4 regions of the Streptomyces sp. WAC04114 genome follow, and region 1 is predicted to be linked to each of the others. Evidence: riboswitches for the same ligand, from Rfam matches in the RefSeq annotation. Region 1 holds a riboswitch; each other region holds the start of a gene.

Region 1 (4,969 bases):
CCGCGTTCCGGCACGCGGCGGAGGGCGACCTGGCGCATCTTCGCAAGCTGCTCGGCCGCCGTTCACCGGCGCTGCGCCGGCTGCGGTCGGCCGTGCGGTGGTACGCCCCCACCGGGCCGGCCAAGGGCTGGCGGCTGTGGATCGAGGGCTGGGCGGCGGCGCTGCGCGACCCCGTGCTGCGGGAAGTCGCCCAGGATCTCGACCGGCAGTGGAAGGCGGCGCTCGCCGAGGTCATCGCGGAGGGGGTGGCGGCCGGCGAGTTCCGCTGCCCGGACCCGGCCGGCACGGCCTTCCGGCTCACCGCCCTTCTCGACGGTCTCGCCGTGCAGCTGACGTCCTACGCCGGCGCGGTGCCGCGAGCCCGGGCCCAGGAGTGGGTGGAGGAGGCACTGGCCCGCGAGTTGGGCCTGACGCGGGAGCGGCCGCCGCCCTGACGGCGTCGCGAAAACGGCAGCGGCCCGGCGAAGCCCGGCACCCCCCGACCACCGCAACCACCCGCACCCCCGGCCGCCGGAACCGCCGGCGCCCCGAAGCGCCTCACAGGCCCGGCTCGCCCCGGAAGCCCGGCCCAGGACGCGTGCGGGCCGTGCCGGGGGTCCCACCCGGCACGGCCCGCACGCGCAGGAGCCGCCCTTACGCCACCGACGCGATCCGCATTTTGATGTCGTCCGCCGACAGCGCCCCCTTGGCCGTCACATGGTCGCCCGACGACTCCCCGCGCAGCCGGCGCCCGATCCACGGCACCAGGAACTCCCGCGCCCAGGCGACGTTGTCGCGCCGCATGTCGAAAGCGCCGCGCGGGGGCAGCGGGGGCCACGCCTGCTCGGGGTCGGCCGGCACGTCGAGGCCGAGCACCTGGCCCGCGCGGAGCGCCACGCGCGTGTGCCCCTCGGGCGACAGGTGCAGCCGGTCGGCGTCCCAGGCCCTGCGGTCCTGCACGCTGCGCAGGGACCACAGGTCCAGGACCGGGCAGCCGTACCGGTCGGCGATGGCCCGGACGTGTCCGTTGTACGTGGCGATCTTGCCGCGCAGGTGCTTGAGCACGGGCACGCCACGGGTGTCGAACCCGGTCGTCACCATGACCGTGCCGGACACGGCGGTGAGCTGGACCAGCGCCCGTTCGAAACGCTCGGCCACCTCGTCCGGGTCGGTACCGGGCCGGATGAGGTCGTTGCCCCCGGCGCAGAACGAGACGAGGTCCGGGGCCATCTCGACGGCCCGCGGAACCTGGTCCGCCACGATCTGGTCGAGGAGCTTTCCGCGTACGGCGAGATTGGTGTACCGGAAGTCGCCCTCGGGCCTGCGGTCGGCGAGCAGGACGGCGAACCGGTCGGCCCAGCCGACGAACGCCCCGTCGGGACCGGGATCGCCGACGCCCTCGGTGAAGCTGTCCCCCAGCGCCACGTACGACCCGATCACTGCTCTGCTGTCACTCTTCGAATCGTCTGCCACAACAGCTCATGATTCACCTTCGAATGTGACCTACGCGACCGTAGGAAGGAGTTGACGGGCGGTGAGATAAGCCACTCCTAAAGTGTTCGCCAACTTCGGAATACACCGCTTGTCAGGGATGCTCCGGCTGCGGACCGGCGGCCATCCGCACACACCGAAGGCCGGACCCGGGGATCGGGGTCCGGCCTTCGGAGGCGCGTCAGGCAGGTGGTCGTGCGGTCGGTCAGCCGACGGAGACGCCGTGCGAGCGCAGGAAGGCGACCGGGTCGACGTCGGAGCCGTAGTCCGGCGTGGTGCGGATCTCGAAGTGCAGGTGCGGTCCGGTCACGTTGCCGGTCGCGCCCGACAGGCCGACCTGCTGCCCGGCCGTCACGGTCTGGCCGGCCGAGACGGAGAGCTGGGACAGGTGGGCGTACTGGGCGTAGTGGCCGTCCTTCAGCTTGATGACGACCTGGTTGCCGTACGCGCCGCCCCAGCCGGCGGAGACGACCTCGCCCGCACCGACGGCCTTGAGGGAGGTGCCGGTCGGGACGACGAAGTCGACACCGGTGTGGTAGCCGCTGGACCACATGCTGCCGGACATGCGGTACGGGGTGCCGACGGTGGCACCGTCCACCGGGAGGGCGTAGCCGCTGGAGTTGCTCGCGGCCGCGGGCTTGGCGGCGGCCGGCTTGGCGGCGGTCTCCTTCTTCGGGGCCGACTCGGCGGCGGACGGCTTCTGGGCGGAGGCCTTCGGAGCGGCCGGGGCCGAGGACTTCGGGGCGCTCGCGGCCTTCTTGCCGATCGACAGCGTCAGGCCGGGGTGGATCAGCGACGGGTCGGAGCCGACGGCGTCACGGTTGTCCGAGTAGAGCTTCTTCCAGCCCCCGCTCACGTGCTGGTCGTCGGCGATCTTCGCGAGGTAGTCACCGGCCGTCACGGTGTACGTGCGGGCACCGTTGGCCTTTTCGGCTGCCTTCTTCTCGGCGGCCGGAGCGGACTGGACGGCCTTTTCCGGAGCCGACTGAGGGGTGGCGGCGTGGGCGCCGGCGGCCCCCATGAGCGGCAGGGCGAGGGCGGCCCCGCCGGTTCCGGCGACGGCGATGGAGCGGGTGAAACGCTGGGTCTTGGGACGGCGGTGCTTACCCTTCGCGGGCATGGCGAATTCCTCTCCGTCGCCTGCGAGGTGAGCTGTCGGGTGCGAGCTGGAGATGCCCGGCCGCGCCGTGGCGCGACTTAACCCCAAGCCGTTCCGGGAACCGGAACAGGCGTCTTACCTGTGGGTCCCCCGCTCCTGCCGTACGTCGGGTCAGTGTGTGCGGACTCCGGGCGGCGGCAGGATTAGGCGTCCGTCCGGATTGGTGTGGAACGTAAGCGACCGAGACGCAATGGGACAAGCTTGCGGTTGCGCGTGACGGTGTTTTCCCTGACGTGTCGACACAAGTGCCGTCACCGAGCGTGGATTACCGATCTCCCGCATTCCTCAATGAGCCTGAATAGCGCCAGAATTACGTGAACATGGCGACAACACATCGTCACGAATATGACGATGGTCACGCACCCCGATCTCATCTCCTTTGCGATCGGGGCACGTTATCCCTTAACTGCCGAATCCCCCTATTCGGACAGAACGACTACTTCCGCTTAAGGCGGACGACCGCGGCGTCCAGATCCCCGCGCAGGCCGACGCGAAGTCCGTGGTGCAGCAGTACGGCCCCTCGGTGGACTTCGCCCGTTTCGAGGCATTCGTACGAAGCTGTCGGATCCAGGCCGCGCAGTCGGAGCGCCGGCACGGGCTCGCCGTAACGCTGCGCCTGGAGCCAGGCGAGGACGACAGTCTCGTCGCCGAGGACGTACTGCACGGCACTCACGCCGCCCTCCGGGGGACGCAGCCGGTACAGGTCGCCGCGCTGCACCACGGGCCGGATCTCCTTGTACAGCGCCACCCACTCCCGTGCCTCGGCGAGCTCCTCGTGCGTCCACCGCGTGAGGTCGCCGCCGACACCGAGCACCCCGGCCATGGCGCTGACGAACCGGAACCGCAGGGAGCTGGCCCGCCGGTTGAGCATGGCGTTCGGGCTGTCGGTGACCCAGGCGGCCATGACCCGGGCCGGGTGGATCTGGCTGAAGCCGTGCTGGATGGCGAGCCGGTCGAGCGGGTCGGTGTTGTCGGAGGTCCACACCTGGTCCGTCCGGCTCAGCACGCCGAGGTCGATCCGCCCGCCGCCACCCGAGCAGGACTCGAAGGCCACACCCGGGTGAGCGGCCCGCAGCCGGTCCAGCAGGGCGTACAGGCCGTGCACGTGGTCGACCCACAGTCGCTGCGGGTAGGGGTCGTCCGGCCAGCCGGCGTCGGTGAAGCAGCGGTTGAAGTCCCACTTGACGTAGTCGACGGGAGCACTGGAGAGAAGCCCGTGGAGCTGCTCCCAGAGGTACTCCCGGACGTCCTCGCGGGCGAGATTGAGTACGAGCTGATTGCGGAATTCCGTCCGCTTTCGTCCTGGTTGGTGCTGGACCCAGTCAGGGTGCGCGCGGTACAGGTCGCTGTCCGGGTTGACCATCTCGGGCTCGACCCAGATCCCGAACTGCATGCCCAGACCGTGCACATGGTCGGCGAGCGGCTTCAGCCCGCCCGGGAAGCGGTCGGGGTTCGGGGTCCAGTCGCCGAGCCCGGCCCGGTCGCTGGTGCGCGCCCCGAACCAGCCGTCGTCGACCACGAACAGCTCGACGCCCATGGCCGCGGCCCGCTCGGCGAGCGCCCGCTGCTGCTCCTCGGAGATGTCGAACTCGGTGGCCTCCCAGGAGTTGAACAGCACCGGCCGGTCCCGCTCGGAGTCCGGGACGACATGCGCCCGCTGATATGCGTGCCAGGCGCGGCTGGCCCCGCCGAAGCCGCCGTCGCTCCAGAGCCCGGCGAAGACGGGGGTCGTGCACGACTCCCCCGTGCCCAGTGTCAGCAGGCCCGAGTCGTCGTGGCCGGCACCGCCGGTGATCTGTACGCGCGCGTCCGGCAGCTGGGCCACGGCGATCCGCCACGACCCGGACCAGCCGAGGGCGCAGCTGTAGACCTCGCCGTGCTCCTCGGTGGCGTGGGTGTCGAGGGCGACCCACGGCAGGTGCTGGTGCGAGGTGTGGCCGCGGCGGCTGCCGATGACCTTCTCGCCGTGGGTGAGACCGGAGCGCGTCAGCCGGGACTCGGCGCCCCAGCGGCCGTGCAGCTGGGACAGCCGCCAGGCGTCGCGGTCGGGCAGGGTCCAGGTGGCGGAGTCGGCGCGCAGCAGCTCGACGGCCGGTCCTCGGTTGTCGAGGGTCACCCATCGCTCGACGACATCCGTCGAGGGGCGTATCCGGTAGTGCAGCGTGATGGCGAGGTCCCCGTCACGGAACCGGAGCCGCAGTTCGCCGTCCTCGGTGTCGTACCCCTCGTGGACCCACTCGGTGCCGCGCCTCCCGGACGTGCGCACGGACAGGGCGGGGCGGACGAAGCGGGGTCCGCCCTCGACCGGGTACTCCTCGCGTCCGTCGAGCGGGGACTCGA
Region 2 (4,969 bases), on a different contig from region 1:
GAACGGCTCGTCGGCCTTCGGCGAGTACGGGTTCTTCGCCGTGTACGCGGCGTTCATGGTGCCCATTTTCGGGCTGCTGACGTGGCTGGTGATCTGGACGCGGCAGCGGGAGCTGAAGACCGTACGGGCGGAGCTGCCGGCCTACGCCGTGGCCGGCTGGCTGACCCCGGCCGAGCCGTACGCGCTCGGCTCGATGCGGGCCCGGCGGATCGCCCGGCAGTACGCCCGCCGGCACGCGGGCAGGGCGGCGGCCCGGGAGGTGGCCCGCTACGAGGCGTACGCGACGTCCCTGGCGTTCCTGCGGCACCGGGCCCGGCGAGGCAGCCCCGGGGCGGACTTCGCCGTACGGGAGCGGGAACTGCTCGGCGAACTGTGGCGGCGCCGGGAGGTGGCCCGCCCCGCGCTGGACCACGCGGCCCGGATCACCGCCCCTCCGGTCCCGGTGACGGCCCCGCCCTGGCCGGTGTACGGGGTGTACGGGTACGGCCACCAGCCGACGGCGTACCCCGCGTACAACCCCTACCGCTCCTAGGGCTCCCGGGTCCCGCTCAGGCCGAGGCCTCCGTGAGCCGTGCCACCTCGGCCTCCGAGAGCGTCAGCTCCCCCACGCCGAGCAGCGCGGACAGCTGCTCCACCGTCCGCGCGGAGGCGATCGGCGCCGCCACGGTCGGCTGAGCGGCGAGCCAGGCCAGGGCCACCGTGGCGACGGGAGCGTCGTGCGCTGCGGCGACCTCGTCGAGGGCGTCGAGAACCCGCCGCCCCCGCTCGGTCTCCAGATGCTTGGCGGCGCCGCCCGCCCGCGCGCTCTCGACCCGCGTACCGGGCCGGTACTTGCCCGTGAGGAAGCCGGACGCGAGCGCGTAGTACGGGACGGCGGCGAGGCCGGCCCGCTCGGCGAGGTCCTGGAGCTCGCCCTCGTACGTGTCTCGGGAGACCAGGTTGTAGTGCGGCTGGAGGGCGACGTACCGGGCGAGGCCCTCGCGGTCGGAGAATTCCAGGGACGCCCGCAGCCGCTCGGCGGAGATGTTGGAGGCGGCGATGTGCCGCACCTTGCCGGCCTTCACGAGTTCGTCGAGCGCGCCGATGATCTCCTCGACGGGCACCTCGGGCTGGTCGAAGTGCGTGTAGTAGAGGTCGATGTGGTCGGTGCGCAGGCGTCGCAGGGAGGCGTCGGCGGCGGCCTTGATGTTGGCGGCGGACAGGCCCCGGAATTCGGGGTGCTGGCTGACCTTCGTGGCGACGACGACGTCGGAGCGGTTGCCGCGTGCTTCGAGCCACGTGCCGAGGATCGTCTCGGACTCACCACCCTGGTTGCCGTCGACCCACGCCGAGTACACGTCGGCGGTGTCGACGAAGTTGCCGCCGGCGGCGGTGTAGGCGTCGAGGACGGCGAACGACCGCTCCTGGTCGGCGGTCCAGCCGAAGACGTTGCCACCGAGGGCGAGGGGGAAGACCTCGAGGTCGGAAGTACCGAGCTTACGAAGAGACGTCATGCCCGGTGTCAACGACCGCAAGGGAAGACCTCATTCCGCTACGGATGCAAAACTCCCGTAAACACCGGGTGTACCGCTTACGGGTTCAGTCCCTTGCCCCGCAGCCAGGCCAGCGGGTCGATGCCACTGGCGGATCCACCGGAGTGGACCTCGAGGTGCAGGTGCGCCCCGGTGACGTTGCCGGTGGCGCCCACGCGGCCGATGACGTCGCCGGTGCTGACCTTCTGGCCGACGCTGACGCCGATGGAGGACTGGTGCGCGTACCAGATCTCGGTGCCGTCATCGAGGGTGAGGACGGTCTTGTAGCCGTAGGAGCCGTTCCAGCCCGCCTCGGTGATGGTGCCGCTGTGGACGGCCTTGATCGGTGTGCCCGTGGGGGCGGCGAAGTCGAGGCCGGTGTGGTAGCCGGAGGACCAGTAGGCGCCGGCCTGGCCGAACGTCGAGGTGAGGGTGTACGAGGAGGTCGGCAGCGTGAACTGCTTGGCGAGGGCGGCGAGCCGCTCGGCCTCGGCCTTCTTCTCGGCCTCCTCCTCCGCCTTCCTCTTGGCCTCGGCGGCCTTGGCCTTGGCTTCCTGCTCCGCCTTGGCGACCGCTTCCTTGGCCGCCTTCTCGGCGGCGGCAGCGGCGTCCTCGGCGGCCTTGGTCTCGATCTGCTCCTGCTGGTGCTCGACCTGCGCCATGATCCGGGCGCGCAGCGCGTCACCGGCGCCGGCACGGGCGCCGGACGCGTCCTCCGCCGTGTCCGCGGCGGCGGTGCCGAGGCTGCTGAGCGGGGTGGCGGAACCTTCGGGGGTGTCGTCGTCCGAGATGAGGGAACCCACCGAGGGCAGGTCCGGCACGGAGATGGACACCGGGGGCTTGCCGGTCTGGGCACTGGCCATGCCGCCGGCGCCCACGGCGGCTATGACACCGACGCCCAGGACGGTGGAGCTGCGGGCGAGACCTCCGCCGCGCTGCTTGGTGACGCGATGCCGGCCACGGACGGGACGGATGGACTCCTCGGTGGGGTTCCACTCCTGGAACGGGCCCTCGTCGGTGCGCTGGCCGCCGAAGCCGAAGGTGTCGTTCTCGCGCTTCGGCGCGTACGGGGCCGCGGGGGCAAGCCGGTTGGACGCCACGTGGGCGTACTCCTTTCCTTCCTTCTCGCCTACCGGGTTAGCTGACGGGTTCGGAGCAGGAAGGTCTCCTACGCGCGTATACCTGCCGTGCTTCCACGGTGGCATCCGCCCGATTCACCCCAAGTGGTGGTTCCCCGGTTCCCTTTCGGGATTCGGCGCGTGCGCACGGAGCCGCCTTCTGTGACGGCTGGGACGACCGCGCTGCGTTATCGAACGTTAATGGAGGCGCGAGGGGTATTCCAGCGGTTCCACTTGATCATTAACCTTTTTCGCGCGGACTTACCTGCCATGACCGGACCAAATCGGGCGAGTTGACCGCATCGCAAGTGACTGACGGTTTTTGACGGTGCGTCAGTTGTTATGCGGAACGGGACGGTTCGCTCACCGACCGTAGTGAGCTACCGAGGCAACCAGCGGGAAAGTACCGGGGCGACATCGAGAAAACACCGAGGGCCGGAACCCTTTCGGATTCCGGCCCTCGGCCTTCAGTAGCGGGGACAGGATTTGAACCTGCGACCTCTGGGTTATGAGCCCAGCGAGCTACCGAGCTGCTCCACCCCGCGTCGTTGTGTCACCAGTGTACGCCATCCGCGGGACCACTCGCGCACACCCACCGACCGGGCCGCGCTCAGCCCGGCAGATGCCGGTTCGGCGCCTTGGCCCGATCCTCGTGTTCCGGGAGGACGACGACCTCCACCCCCTCGGCCGCGAGGAGGCCGCTGCCGTCGGCGTCCGTGACGAAGGTGTCGGGCTCGCGCCAGGCCGTGACGACCCGCCGTACACCCGCGTCGAGGATCAGCCGGGCGCAGGGAGCGGGGCGCGAGGCGCGGCGGGCGCACGGCTCCAGGCTGCTGTACACCGTTGCGCCGGGCAGGCGCGGGTCGGCCGGATCGAGCTTGGCGAGGGCCGCCTCCTCGGCGTGCACGACCGGGTCGCCGGCCTCGCGGGAGTGGCCGCGGGCCAGTTCCGTGCCGTCGGCGGCGACCACGACCGCGCCCACGCTGAACGCCGTGTCCGACGGCGGACACCGTTCGGCCAGCTCGCAGGCGAGGGCCAGCCAGTGGTGGTCGGCGGCGACAGGCAGGGGGCCGGTCCCCGGGGCGGTCGGCTCGTAGCGCATCAGGACCACGTCCTCGATCTGCCGCGACTCCCGCAGCCGGAGCCGGCCGCCCTGGTAGCCGCCGGGGCCGAAGAGACGGGGGGCCCGGGGGTCGCCCACGAAGAGCGGGGCGAGGACCAGCTGGAGTTCGTCGGCGAGGCCCTGGGTGAGGAGCTGGGTGTGGATCATGCCGCCGCCCTCGACCATGAGCCGCCCCACACCCCGGACGTCGTGCAGGTGCGTGAGCAGCCGCCGCCAGTCGAGGTCGGCGCCGAGCGGGACGACGTCGGTGGCGAGGCCCAGGGCCCGGGCCCGCTCGGCGCCCCGGTCGGTGGTGTAGAGGACCTTCTCGCCGCCGGTGTGCCAGAAGCGGGCGTCCGGGTCGAGGTCGCCGGAGCCGCTGACGGTGACCTTGAGGGGGTACTCGGGCTTGCCGGCGGCCGTGCGGGCGGCCCGGCGCTGCTCCGAGTACACCAGCAGCCGCGGGTTGTCGGCGCGGATGGTGCCGGCGCCGATCAGGATGGCGTCGACACCGGCCCGGACCTCGTCGACCCGGTCGAAGTCGGCCGGGCCGGACAGGAGCAGCCGGTCGGGTCCGGTGTCGTCCAGGTAGCCGTCGAGGGAGACGGCGGCGGACAGCAGGACGTACGGGTGAGGCATCGGTGCTCCGCGGCTGGTCGGGACGGCGGGACGGGACAGGGCTTGGTTCAAGTTTGAAACAAACCTACACTGGCGGCATGACGACTCGCTGGCTCAGCCCCGATGAGCAGCGCGCCTGGCGCGCCTACATCGCCGCCTCGCTGCTCCTGGAGGACGCGATCGACCGGCAGCTCCAGCAGGACGCCGGCATGCCGCACCTGTACTACTCCATCCTGTCGGTCCTGTCGGAGTCCCCGGAACGGCGGCTGCGCATGACCGATCTCGCCGAGCGGCTGAAGATCACGCGCAGCCGGCTGACGTACGCGGTCACGCGGCTGGAGAAGGACGGGATGCTGCGGCGCGAGGCCTGCCGCCACGACAGGCGCGGCAGCATCGCGGCGCTGACGGACGAGGGATTCGCCGTGCTGGAGCGGGCGGCGCCGGGTCATGTCGAGACCGTGCGGGGCTTCCTGTTCGACCGGCTCAGCGAGGAGCAGGTGGGGCAGCTGGAGGAGATCTCCGCGGCGATCGCGCAGGGGCTCCAGGAGGACGGGACCCGGCCGGCGGCGGACGACGTGCCGTGGCGGCGGAGGTCGTCGCCGTCCTGTTCGTGACGCGCA
Region 3 (4,969 bases), on a different contig from region 1:
GGCTCACCTTTTCGAGCACCTCATGTTCCAGGGATCCGCGCAGGTCAAGGGCAACGGCCACTTCGAGCTCGTCCAGGGCGCGGGTGGCTCGCTGAACGGCACGACCAGCTTCGAGCGGACCAACTACTTCGAGACCATGCCCACCCACCAGCTGGAGCTCGCCCTCTGGCTGGAGGCCGACCGCATGGGCTCGCTGCTGGCCGCACTCGACGACGAGTCGATGGAGAACCAGCGGGACGTCGTCAAGAACGAGCGCCGCCAGCGCTACGACAACGTCCCCTACGGCACCGCCTTCGAGAAGCTGACCGCCCTCGCCTACCCGGAGGGCCACCCCTACCACCACACCCCGATCGGCTCGATGGCCGACCTGGACGCGGCGACCCTGGAGGACGCCCGCGCGTTCTTCCGCACCTACTACGCGCCGAACAACGCCGTGCTCTCCGTGGTCGGCGACATCGACCCGGAGCAGACGCTCGCCTGGGTCGAGAAGTACTTCGGCTCCATCCCCGGTCACGACGGCAAGCCCGCCCCGCGCGACGGATCGCTGCCGGAGACCATCGGCGAGCAGCTGCGCGAGGTCGTCGAGGAGGACGTCCCGGCCCGCGCCCTGATGGCCGCCTACCGGCTGCCGCACGACGGTACGCGCGCGTGCGACGCGGCCGACCTGGCCCTCACCGTCCTCGGCGGCGGCGAGTCCTCCCGCCTCTACAACCGGCTCGTGCGCCGCGACCGTACGGCTGTGGCGGCCGGCTTCGGCCTGCTGCGGCTCGCCGGTGCGCCCTCCCTGGGGTGGCTGGACGTGAAGACGTCCGGTGACGTGGAGGTTCCGGTCATCGAGGCGGCCATCGACGAGGAGCTCGCCCGGTTCGCCGAGGAGGGCCCCACGCCCGAGGAGATGGAGCGCGCCCAGGCCCAGTTGGAGCGCGAGTGGCTGGACCGGCTCGGCACGGTCGCGGGCCGCGCCGACGAACTGTGCCGGTACGCCGTGCTCTTCGGAGACCCGCAGCTCGCCCTGACCGCCGTCCAGCGCGTGCTGGAGATCACGGCGGAGGAGGTCCAGGAGGTTGCCAAGGCCCGCCTGCGACCCGACAACCGCGCGGTGCTCGTCTACGAGCCCGTCGCCGACGAGAGCGCCGAGGACGCCGGCACCACCGACGACACCGCAGCCGCGGCCACCGACGAGAACGAGGAGGCGGCCAAGTGACCGAGCTCGCCACGATGGACTTCCACCCCCGGCCGCAGGCGGGCGACGCCCGGCCGTGGGCTTTCCCGGCCCCCGAGCGCGGCACGCTCGGCAACGGCCTGACGGTGCTGCGCTGCCACCGCCCCGGCCAGCAGGTCGTCGCCGTGGAGGTGCTGCTGGACGCCCCCCTGGAGGCCGAACCGGCCGGACTCGACGGTGTGGCCACGATCATGGCCCGGGCCTTCTCCGAGGGCACCGACAAGCACTCCGCCGAGGACTTCGCTGCGGAACTGGAGCGCGCCGGCGCCACCCTCGACGCGCACGCCGACCACCCCGGTGTCCGGCTCAGCCTGGAGGTGCCCGCCTCCCGGCTCGCCAAGGGCCTGGGCCTGATCGCCGACGCCCTGAGGGCGCCCGCCTTCGCCGACAGCGAGGTCGAGCGGCTGGTCAACAACCGCCTCGACGAGATCCCGCACGAGCTGGCCAACCCCTCGCGCCGCGGTGCCAAGGAGCTCTCCAAGGAGCTGTTCCCGGCGGACTCGCGCATGTCGCGGCCCCGGCAGGGCAGCGAGGAGACCGTCGCCGCCATCGACTCCGCGGCCGTACGCGCCTTCTACGAGAAGCACGTCCGCCCCGCCACGGCCACCGTCGTGGTCGTCGGCGACCTCACCGGCATCGACCTGGACGCCCTGCTCGGGGACACCCTGGGTGCCTGGACGGGCTCCTCGGCCGAGCCGCGTCCCGTGCCTCCGGTCACCGCCGACGACACCGGCCGGGTCGTCATCGTGGACCGCCCCGGCGCCGTCCAGACGCAGCTGCTGATCGGCCGGATCGGGCCGGACCGGCACGACCGCGTGTGGCCCGCGCAGGTGCTCGGCACGTACTGCCTCGGCGGCACCCTCACTTCCCGCCTGGACCGCGTCCTGCGCGAGGAGAAGGGCTACACCTACGGCGTACGGGCGTTCGGCCAGGTCCTCAGGTCCGCCCCGGACGGCACGGGCGCCGCGATGCTCGCCATCAGCGGTTCCGTCGACACGCCCAACACCGGCCCCGCCCTCCAGGACCTGTGGACGGTGCTGCGCACCCTCGCCGCCGAGGGGCTGACCGACGCCGAGCGGGACGTCGCCGTGCAGAACCTGGTGGGTGTGGCGCCGCTCAAGTACGAGACGGCGGCGGCCGTCGCGAGCACGCTGGCCGACCAGGTCGAGCAGCACCTGCCCGATGACTACCAGGCCACGCTGTACCGGCAGCTCGCCGCGACCGGCACCGTGGAGGCCACCGCGGCGGCTGTGAGCGCCTTCCCGGTGGACCGTCTGGTGACCGTCCTCGTCGGTGACGCGGCGCAGATCAAGGCACCGGTCGAGGCCCTCGGCATCGGCGAAGTCACCGTCGTCGCCGCCGAGTAGCGACACGCGTCACCGCACGCGCGCGGGGGCCCTGGTTGTCTTCAAAGGCACCAGGGCCCCTTTATGCCCGAATTGGGATGGGAGTTGCCTGTCTGCCCTGTGGGATGCGCTACAAAAGCCGGGATTCGTTTGGGAATTGAAAGTGGCGCCGCTTAGCGTCATCCGGGCTGTTCGTCAGGCAGTGCGCCGCACCCGCGGCACCGGACAGTCATCGCCGAGTCCCCGTACGGCGCGAGCCAGGGGAGCCGGGGACCCATCGCAGTCCCTGGGGTGAATCGGGCGCCCGCGCGAGTCGCGAGGGAGTCCGTAGGAGACCTTCCTGCTCCGAACCCGTCAGCTAACCCGGTAGGCGAGAGGGAAGGAAAGGACCAGCCACTACATGGCGTTCACTCGCGCCACCGGGAAGCACCGTCGTCCCGGCAGGATGCAGCGCTCCACCGCCCGCGCGGCGGGCGTCGCGGCCCTCGCCACCACCGGCGTGATCGGCACCGTGGCGGCCCCCGCTGCCTTCGCCGCCGAGCCCAGTGCCGAGCAGACCGGTCTCACGCCCGTCGTCACCATGGGCGACACCGCGGCCCAGCAGATCGACGCCCAGGCCCTCGCGCAGCGGCACGCCGCCGATGAGGCCGCCGCCAAGCAGAAGGCCGAGGAGGCCGCCCGCAAGCAGGCCGCCGAGATGGCCGAGCGGGCCAAGGAGGCGGCCGAGAAGGCCCGAGCGGCCAAGGAGCGCGCCGCCCGTGAGGCCGAGCGCAAGCGCCTGAACACCTTCGTCGCCCCGATCTCCGGCTCGTACGTCTCCACCAGCTACAAGGCCAGCAGTGGCCTGTGGTCTTCCGGCAGCCACACCGGTGTCGACTTCCACGCCGCCAGCGGCACCTCCGTCCACGCGGTCGGCGCGGGCACCGTCGTCGAGGCCGGCTGGGGCGGCTCCTACGGCAACCAGGTCGTCATCAAGATGAACGACGGGACGTACACCCAGTACGGCCACCTGTCCTCCATCGGCGTCTCGGTGGGCCAGCAGGTCACCCCGGGCCAGCAGATCGCCCTGTCCGGCGCGACCGGCAACGTCACCGGCCCGCACCTGCACTTCGAGGCCCGCACCAGCCCCGAGTACGGCTCGGACATCGACCCGGTCGCCTACCTCCGCTCGCACGGCGTGAGTCTCTGACCGGAACCTCTCCGCTTCCCGAAAGCCCCGGCTCCCGAGCCGGGGCTTTCGGCGTTTACGACCGCCTGCTGTCCCAAAAATATCCATGGATTGTCGCTTGCCGTCGGAAATTCCGGCTCATTGCAATAGAGTCACGGAACGTACGTCGCTCGTCGGCGTTTCACGGGGATTAAGCGGAGGTCGGTCATGCGTATTCCCGCGCACTCGGTGTGCACGGCCATCCGGGACGACATCGTCGCGGGTGTCCACGCACGCGGCAGCCGGCTCACCGAGGAACTCCTCGCACGCCGCTACGGCGTCTCGCGGGTGCCCGTCCGGGAGGCGCTGCGCACGTTGGAGGCCGAGGGCTTCGTGGTGACCCGCCGGCACGCGGGCGCGTGCGTGGCGGAACCCACCGAGCAGGAGGCCGGCGACCTGCTGGAGATGCGCATGCTGCTGGAGCCGCTCGGTGCGGCCCGCGCCGCCCAGCGCCGTACCGAGGCGCATCTGAAGGTCCTGCGGGGCCTGGTGCGGCTGGGCCAGGAGCGGGCCCGTCGCGGGAACAGCGACGACCTGCGCTCTCTCGGCGGCTGGTTCCACGAGACGCTCGCCCAAGCCTCCGGCAGCCCGGCGCTGATCTCGATGCTCACCCAGCTCCGCCACAAGATCGCCTGGATGTACGCCGTGGAGGCGCCGGCCAGCCCGGTGGAGTCCTGGACCGAGCACGGCGCGATCGTGGACGCCGTGGCGCGCGGGGACGGCGAGCGTGCGCGGGCGGTCACGGCGCTGCACACCGAGCGTGCGAAGGGCGCGCACCGCCTGCGGTTCGGCTCCGCCGAGGAACGTGCCGGCCGTGTGAGGAACTCGCAACATCCCGTAAACACGGCGAGCCCGCGGCTTTAACAAGGCGGCCGTATACAAAGAGCAGTCAATTCTCGGGGGGCTATTTCCGCTGCCCGGATTCTTGGAATTCCTCCCCGCGTGGAAGGGGTAATGGGATGAAGGGTCCGATCGTGTCGCCCGGGAATGGGGGAAAGACCCACCCGCGCCGACCGTGAATGGCAGGGGTCCACCCGCGCCGACCAGGAATGGCAGGGCCCCGACCGCACCGACCGAGAACGGCGAAGGGCCCGCCCGGTGAGTCGGGCGAGCCCCTCGCAGTGCGCCGGATCGGGCACTCGGTGGATCAGACGGTCTCGGGCAGTTCCTCGAGACCCTCGGAGACCAGCTTGG
Region 4 (4,969 bases), on a different contig from region 1:
GGACGTTGAGGATCCGGCGCAGCGGCACCGAGTCCTCCGGGTTGGCGAGCACGCGCAGGTAGGCCAGGACGTCCCGGACCTCCTTGCGCTCGTAGAAGCGGACGCCGCCGACGACCTTGTAGGGCAGGCCGACGCGGATGAAGATCTCTTCGAAGACACGGGACTGGGCGTTGGTGCGGTAGAAGACGGCGACGTCGCCAGCCTTCGCGTCGCCCGCGTCGGTGAGGCGGTCTATCTCCTCGGCGACGAACTGCGCCTCGTCGTGCTCGGTGTCGGCGACGTAGCCGGTGATCTGCGCGCCGGTGCCCGCGTTGGTCCACAGGTTCTTGGGGCGGCGGGACTCGTTGCGCTCGATGACGGCGTTGGCGGCGCTGAGGATCGTCTGCGTGGAGCGGTAGTTCTGCTCGAGCAGGATGGTCGTCGCGTCCGGGTAGTCCTCCTCGAACTGGAGGATGTTGCGGATGGTCGCGCCGCGGAAAGCGTAGATCGACTGGTCGGCGTCACCCACCACGCACAGCTCGGCGGGCGGGACCTCCGCCTCGGGCGGGACGTCGACGGGGTGCTCGGAGGTGCCGACGAGCTCGCGGACCAGGGCGTACTGGGCGTGGTTGGTGTCCTGGTACTCGTCCACCAGCACATGGCGGAAGCGGCGGCGGTAGTGCTCGGCAACGTCCGGGAAGGCGCGCAGCAGGTTGACCGTCGTCATGATCAGGTCGTCGAAATCGAGGGCGTTCGCCTCGCGCAGCCGCGACTGGTACATGGCGTATGCCTGGGCGAGGGTCTTCTCGAAGCCGTCGGTGGCCTGGGCGGCGAAGTCCTCCTCGTCGATCAGCTCATTCTTCAGGTTGCTGATCTTGGCGCTGAAGGACTTGGGCGGGAAGCGCTTGGGGTCGAGGTCCAGGTCGCGGCAGACCAGGGCCATCAGGCGCTTGGAGTCGGCGGCGTCGTAGATCGAGAAGGAGGAGGTGAAGCCGAGCTTCTTGCTCTCCCGGCGCAGGATGCGCACGCACGCGCTGTGGAAGGTCATGACCCACATGGCGTTGGCGCGCGGGCCGACGAGCTGCTCGACGCGTTCCTTCATCTCGCCGGCGGCCTTGTTGGTGAAGGTGATCGCCAGGATCTGGCCCGGGTGCACGTCCCGCTCGGCGAGCAGGTGGGCGATGCGGTGCGTGAGCACCCGGGTCTTGCCGGAGCCGGCTCCGGCCACGATGAGCAGCGGGGAGCCGGAGTGGACGACGGCGGCGCGCTGGTTGTCGTTCAGCCCTTCCAGCAGCGCGGCGGAGTCGATCACCGGGCGGGGGGCGCCGTCGCGGTAGTAGGCGTCCCGGTCCGGGGGCGCGTCGAACTTCCCGCCGAACAGATCGTCCGGAATCGGCTCCGGTACGTGATCGTCCTCGGGTGGCGGCGGGGGCTCGTGGGCCGGGCCCCGCTGGGCCTGGAGGTTCGCCAGGAAGTTGTCGTCAAAGAGGCTGCTCATCGCTCTCCGAGTCTAGGGCGCCCCACTGACAGCCCGCCGCCGCCCTGAGAACATCGCCCGCCGCCAGGGCTTCCGCGGGCCGGACCGGCGGCGCGTTGTCGCCCTCCATGACCGCCTGATCACGGCCTGCTACGCCCCCGCAATTACGAATGAGTCGTGACTAATCCCCCTTGATCGCTCACTCTCGGCAACGCTCATGAGTGAGGTCACGAAAATGTATCGGGCATATCACCCATCAACCTTCACAGGGGCCACACGAGTTGGCTACCGTGCGACCAGGCCGCATGACCCCCACCGGCGAACGTCGCCGGGCCGCGCGGCCTCCGCCGAGTCCGGCACGCCGCAGCGGCAGCCGGAGCCGGGGACCCAACCGTGAACCTGGGGTGAATCGGCCCGACTCCCTGTACGGAGACGGCCGTAGGGCAAACCTTCCGAACCACCCGCCCGAACCCGACAGCTAACCCGGTAGGCGGAACGTGGAAGGAGTCGCCTCCCTTGGCGTCGCACCGCAAGTCGCGTCCTACGGGTTCGCGCGTGGCAGGTATACGGACCCCCGCCCTCGCAACGGCGGCCCTCACCTCCGTGGCCCTGCTGTCCCAGTCGGCCAACGCCGCCCCCGCGGCCGACGACAAGCCCAGCCTGGAGGAAGTCGAGAAGAAGGTCGACGACCTGTACCGCCAGGCCGAGTCGGCGACCGACAAGTACAACGCGGCCAAGGAGAAGACCGCGAAGCAGCGCAAGCGCGTCGACACCCTCCTCGACGACGTCGCCGAGCGCACCCAGAAGCTCAACGAGGCGCGCGAGGAGCTGGGCTCCTTCGCCTCCGCCCAGTACCGCACCGGCGCCGCCGCCCCGGACACCGCGACGTTCCTGCTCGCGGACACCCCGCAGGACTACTTCGACCAGACCCAGCTGATGGACCGGATGACCGGCCGGCAGAAGGTCGCGGTCGACGACTACGTCACGCAGCAGTCCGAGACGATGAAGAAGCGCCAGGAGGCCACCGAGAGCCTCGAGACGCTCACCGACTCGCAGGCCGGCCTGAGGACGGCCAAGGCCACCGTCCAGCGCAAGCTCGCCGACGCGCGCGAGCTGATGTCGAAGCTGACCGCCGAGGAGAAGGCCCGGCTCGCGGCGATCGAGAAGGAGAAGCAGGCGGAGGCCGCCCGCAAGGCCGACGAGCTGGCCCGGCAGCAGGCCGCGCAGCAGAAGGCGCAGGAGGAGGCGGCTCAGCAGCAGGACAGCGGGTCCTCCTCGTCGGGGTCGTCGGGTTCCGACTCGTCCTCCTCGACGGCACCGGCCGACTCCTCGTACGCCACCAAGGCCGACAAGGCACTCGCCTTCGCCCGGGCCCAGATCGGCAAGCCGTACGTGTGGGGCGCGGTCGGACCCGGCTCCTACGACTGCTCCGGTCTCACCCAGGCCGCCTGGAAGGCCGCGGGCGTCACCCTGCCGCGCACGACCTACGACCAGGTGAACGCCGGCACCACGGTCCCGCTCTCCCAGGCCCGGCCCGGCGACCTCGTCTTCTTCTACGACGACGTCACCCACGTCGGGATCTACATCGGCAACGGCATGATGATCCACGCCCCGAAGCCCGGCACGTACGTGCGCGAGGAGTCGGTCTACTACGACGGCGAGTCCGCGATCCACAGCGTGGTGCGCCCCGCCTGAGAAGTGCCGCCACGTTTTTGAGGGGCACACGCGCGTGCCCCTCTCACAACCGACGCGGCGCTCTCTAGCATCGGCACTATGTCCGGTACCTCCCCGTTTGCCACCTGGTGGTCGACGTATGCGCTGGCGACCGGCATCGTGTCGGTCGGTCTCGACTCGGCGGGGTACGGGGTCCTCTCCCGCGTCGCCCTCGGCCTGGCCTGCGCCGCCTGGCTGGTGGCCGTCGCGGGCCTCGCCCAGCGCAGGCACGGCGTGTGGCGGTCGGAGACACCGGCCGCGCTCACCACCGTGGCGGCGACCGCCGTCCTCGGCACCGGCTTCTCAGCGGCGGGCCTGCAGCCCGTCGCCGAGGCGCTGCTGGCCCTCGCCATACTGCTCTGGGCGGTACTGCTCACCGCGGAGGCTCAGGGGCGGCGCGGGACGGTGTTCCTGCGCTGTGTGGCCACCGAAGGGCTCGCCGTGCTCGGCGCGACGCTCGCCGCGGCGGATTCGGCGGCCTGGCTCGCCCACGCGGCCCTGGTGCTGTTCTGGCTGGGGCTCGCCCTCTACTGCTTCGCCCTGTTCCGCTTCCAGCCCCGGCAGGTGGAGGAGGGGCGCGGGGACCACTGGCTCGCGGCCGGCGCCCTCGCCGTCTCCTCCATGGCCGGGGCGAAACTCCTCAGCGCCGACAGCTCGCGCCTGTACCTGTGGAACGAGGAGAACACCAGCGCCCTGCGCACGACGACCGTCACGCTGCTCGTGCTCGCGCTGATCGCCTGCGTCGCCCTGCTCCTCGCCGAGCTGTTCTGGCCCCGGCACCACTACGACGTGCGGCGCTGGGCGACCGTGTTCGCCGCGGTCGTGACCGCCACGGCCACCCTGGCGGTCGCCGCCGCGCTCGACGTCGCCTGGCTCGACGCGGCCGGGGAGGTGCTGCTGTGGATCGCGGTGGCCGCCTGGCTCGCGTGCACCGCCTGGGCTCTCGCCGCCGCCCGGGCCGGCACCCGGCGCTCCCGGGTCAGGTCCAGAGCACGGCGATGAAGATGTTCGCCGTGGTCAGCAGACCCACCAGGCCGAAGAGGCCCTTGTCCACCTTCTCGTCGTCCCGCTTCACGTAGACCAGGCCGAGGATCACGATCAGCAAGGCCAGCTTCACGCCGATCTTCACGTTGTCCACGGACTGGTCGTCGGCCTGGTTGAGGCCGACCAGGATCACCCCGGTGACCAGCATCGTGAACGCGCCGTGCAGCATCGCGGGGGTGAAGCGGGCGGTACCCTCGCCCATCGCCTTCATCTGGGTGAGGAAACCACCCAGGAGCGAGGCGATGCCGATGATGTGGAGGCCGACGAAGAGGTGGATGAGTACGTCCATGAGGCCGGAGCCTAATGAGGGGCCCCTGGGGCACCCGACACCGGCCCAGTGATGCATATATGCGCCCCATAGCACCCGATCACGGTCACTCGCTCAGAATCCGGCGCATCGGTCATCACGCTCAGTGAAGTGGGCGGCGCCTCGACGGGGCCACGGTCGCATACGGTCACCGTCGGTCCTCTCGCATCACTTCCGCACACCCGCCACGGGCCCGGCACGGCGACGCTTAGCGTCCTCCACCAGGTGCCCGGCTCCCCACCGCCGCCCGGGCCAGGGGCGGCAGTCGGACACCACCGCCGAAAAGTCCGGCGGCGATCCGCTCCCCCTGTGCGGGCCGTCGCCGGACGCGCAGGCCGCCCGTCCGCTCCCCCCCCCCGGCGGCCGCACCCACCCCCGGCGGTCGAGGAAAGGACGTGGCCTCCAGGTGGCAGCGCACCGCAAGCCCCGACAGCGTTCGACGGGTGGCA

The links. A riboswitch is a leader RNA that binds a small molecule or an ion and turns the genes downstream of it on or off. The one in region 1 is predicted to bind cyclic di-AMP.
Positions count from the first base shown of each region.
Region 2: it holds a riboswitch for cyclic di-AMP, as region 1 does, so the genes downstream of both, K4G64_RS25920 (M23 family metallopeptidase) here and K4G64_RS06870 (LysM peptidoglycan-binding domain-containing M23 family metallopeptidase) in region 1, are expected to answer to the same signal.
Region 3: it holds a riboswitch for cyclic di-AMP, as region 1 does, so the genes downstream of both, K4G64_RS24035 (M23 family metallopeptidase) here and K4G64_RS06870 (LysM peptidoglycan-binding domain-containing M23 family metallopeptidase) in region 1, are expected to answer to the same signal.
Region 4: it holds a riboswitch for cyclic di-AMP, as region 1 does, so the genes downstream of both, K4G64_RS20155 (C40 family peptidase) here and K4G64_RS06870 (LysM peptidoglycan-binding domain-containing M23 family metallopeptidase) in region 1, are expected to answer to the same signal.

Region 1 covers NZ_JAIGQA010000014.1:64,927-69,895, reverse strand. The annotation lists gene K4G64_RS06880 (TetR/AcrR family transcriptional regulator) at 1-434, shown strand, start outside; gene K4G64_RS06875 (SGNH/GDSL hydrolase family protein) at 634-1,419, opposite strand; gene K4G64_RS06870 (LysM peptidoglycan-binding domain-containing M23 family metallopeptidase) at 1,676-2,590, opposite strand; cyclic di-AMP (ydaO/yuaA leader) riboswitch at 2,595-2,756, opposite strand; gene K4G64_RS06865 (alpha-galactosidase) at 3,066-4,969, opposite strand, start outside.
Region 2 covers NZ_JAIGQA010000117.1:8,346-13,314, forward strand. The annotation lists gene K4G64_RS25910 (PrsW family intramembrane metalloprotease) at 1-532, shown strand, start outside; gene K4G64_RS25915 (aldo/keto reductase) at 549-1,493, opposite strand; gene K4G64_RS25920 (M23 family metallopeptidase) at 1,571-2,611, opposite strand; cyclic di-AMP (ydaO/yuaA leader) riboswitch at 2,623-2,779, opposite strand; tRNA gene K4G64_RS25925 (tRNA-Met) at 3,101-3,174, opposite strand; gene K4G64_RS25930 (dihydrofolate reductase family protein) at 3,240-4,370, opposite strand; gene K4G64_RS25935 (MarR family winged helix-turn-helix transcriptional regulator) at 4,448-4,963, shown strand.
Region 3 covers NZ_JAIGQA010000102.1:2,400-7,368, reverse strand. The annotation lists gene K4G64_RS24045 (M16 family metallopeptidase) at 1-1,204, shown strand, start outside; gene K4G64_RS24040 (pitrilysin family protein) at 1,201-2,589, shown strand; cyclic di-AMP (ydaO/yuaA leader) riboswitch at 2,792-2,956, shown strand; gene K4G64_RS24035 (M23 family metallopeptidase) at 2,969-3,757, shown strand; gene K4G64_RS24030 (GntR family transcriptional regulator) at 3,944-4,639, shown strand; gene K4G64_RS24025 (HPr family phosphocarrier protein) at 4,923-4,969, opposite strand, start outside.
Region 4 covers NZ_JAIGQA010000074.1:9,679-14,647, forward strand. The annotation lists gene pcrA (DNA helicase PcrA) at 1-1,477, opposite strand, end outside; cyclic di-AMP (ydaO/yuaA leader) riboswitch at 1,792-1,965, shown strand; gene K4G64_RS20155 (C40 family peptidase) at 1,973-3,151, shown strand; gene K4G64_RS20160 (hypothetical protein) at 3,230-4,171, shown strand; gene K4G64_RS20165 (hypothetical protein) at 4,149-4,502, opposite strand; gene K4G64_RS20170 (C40 family peptidase) at 4,927-4,969, shown strand, end outside.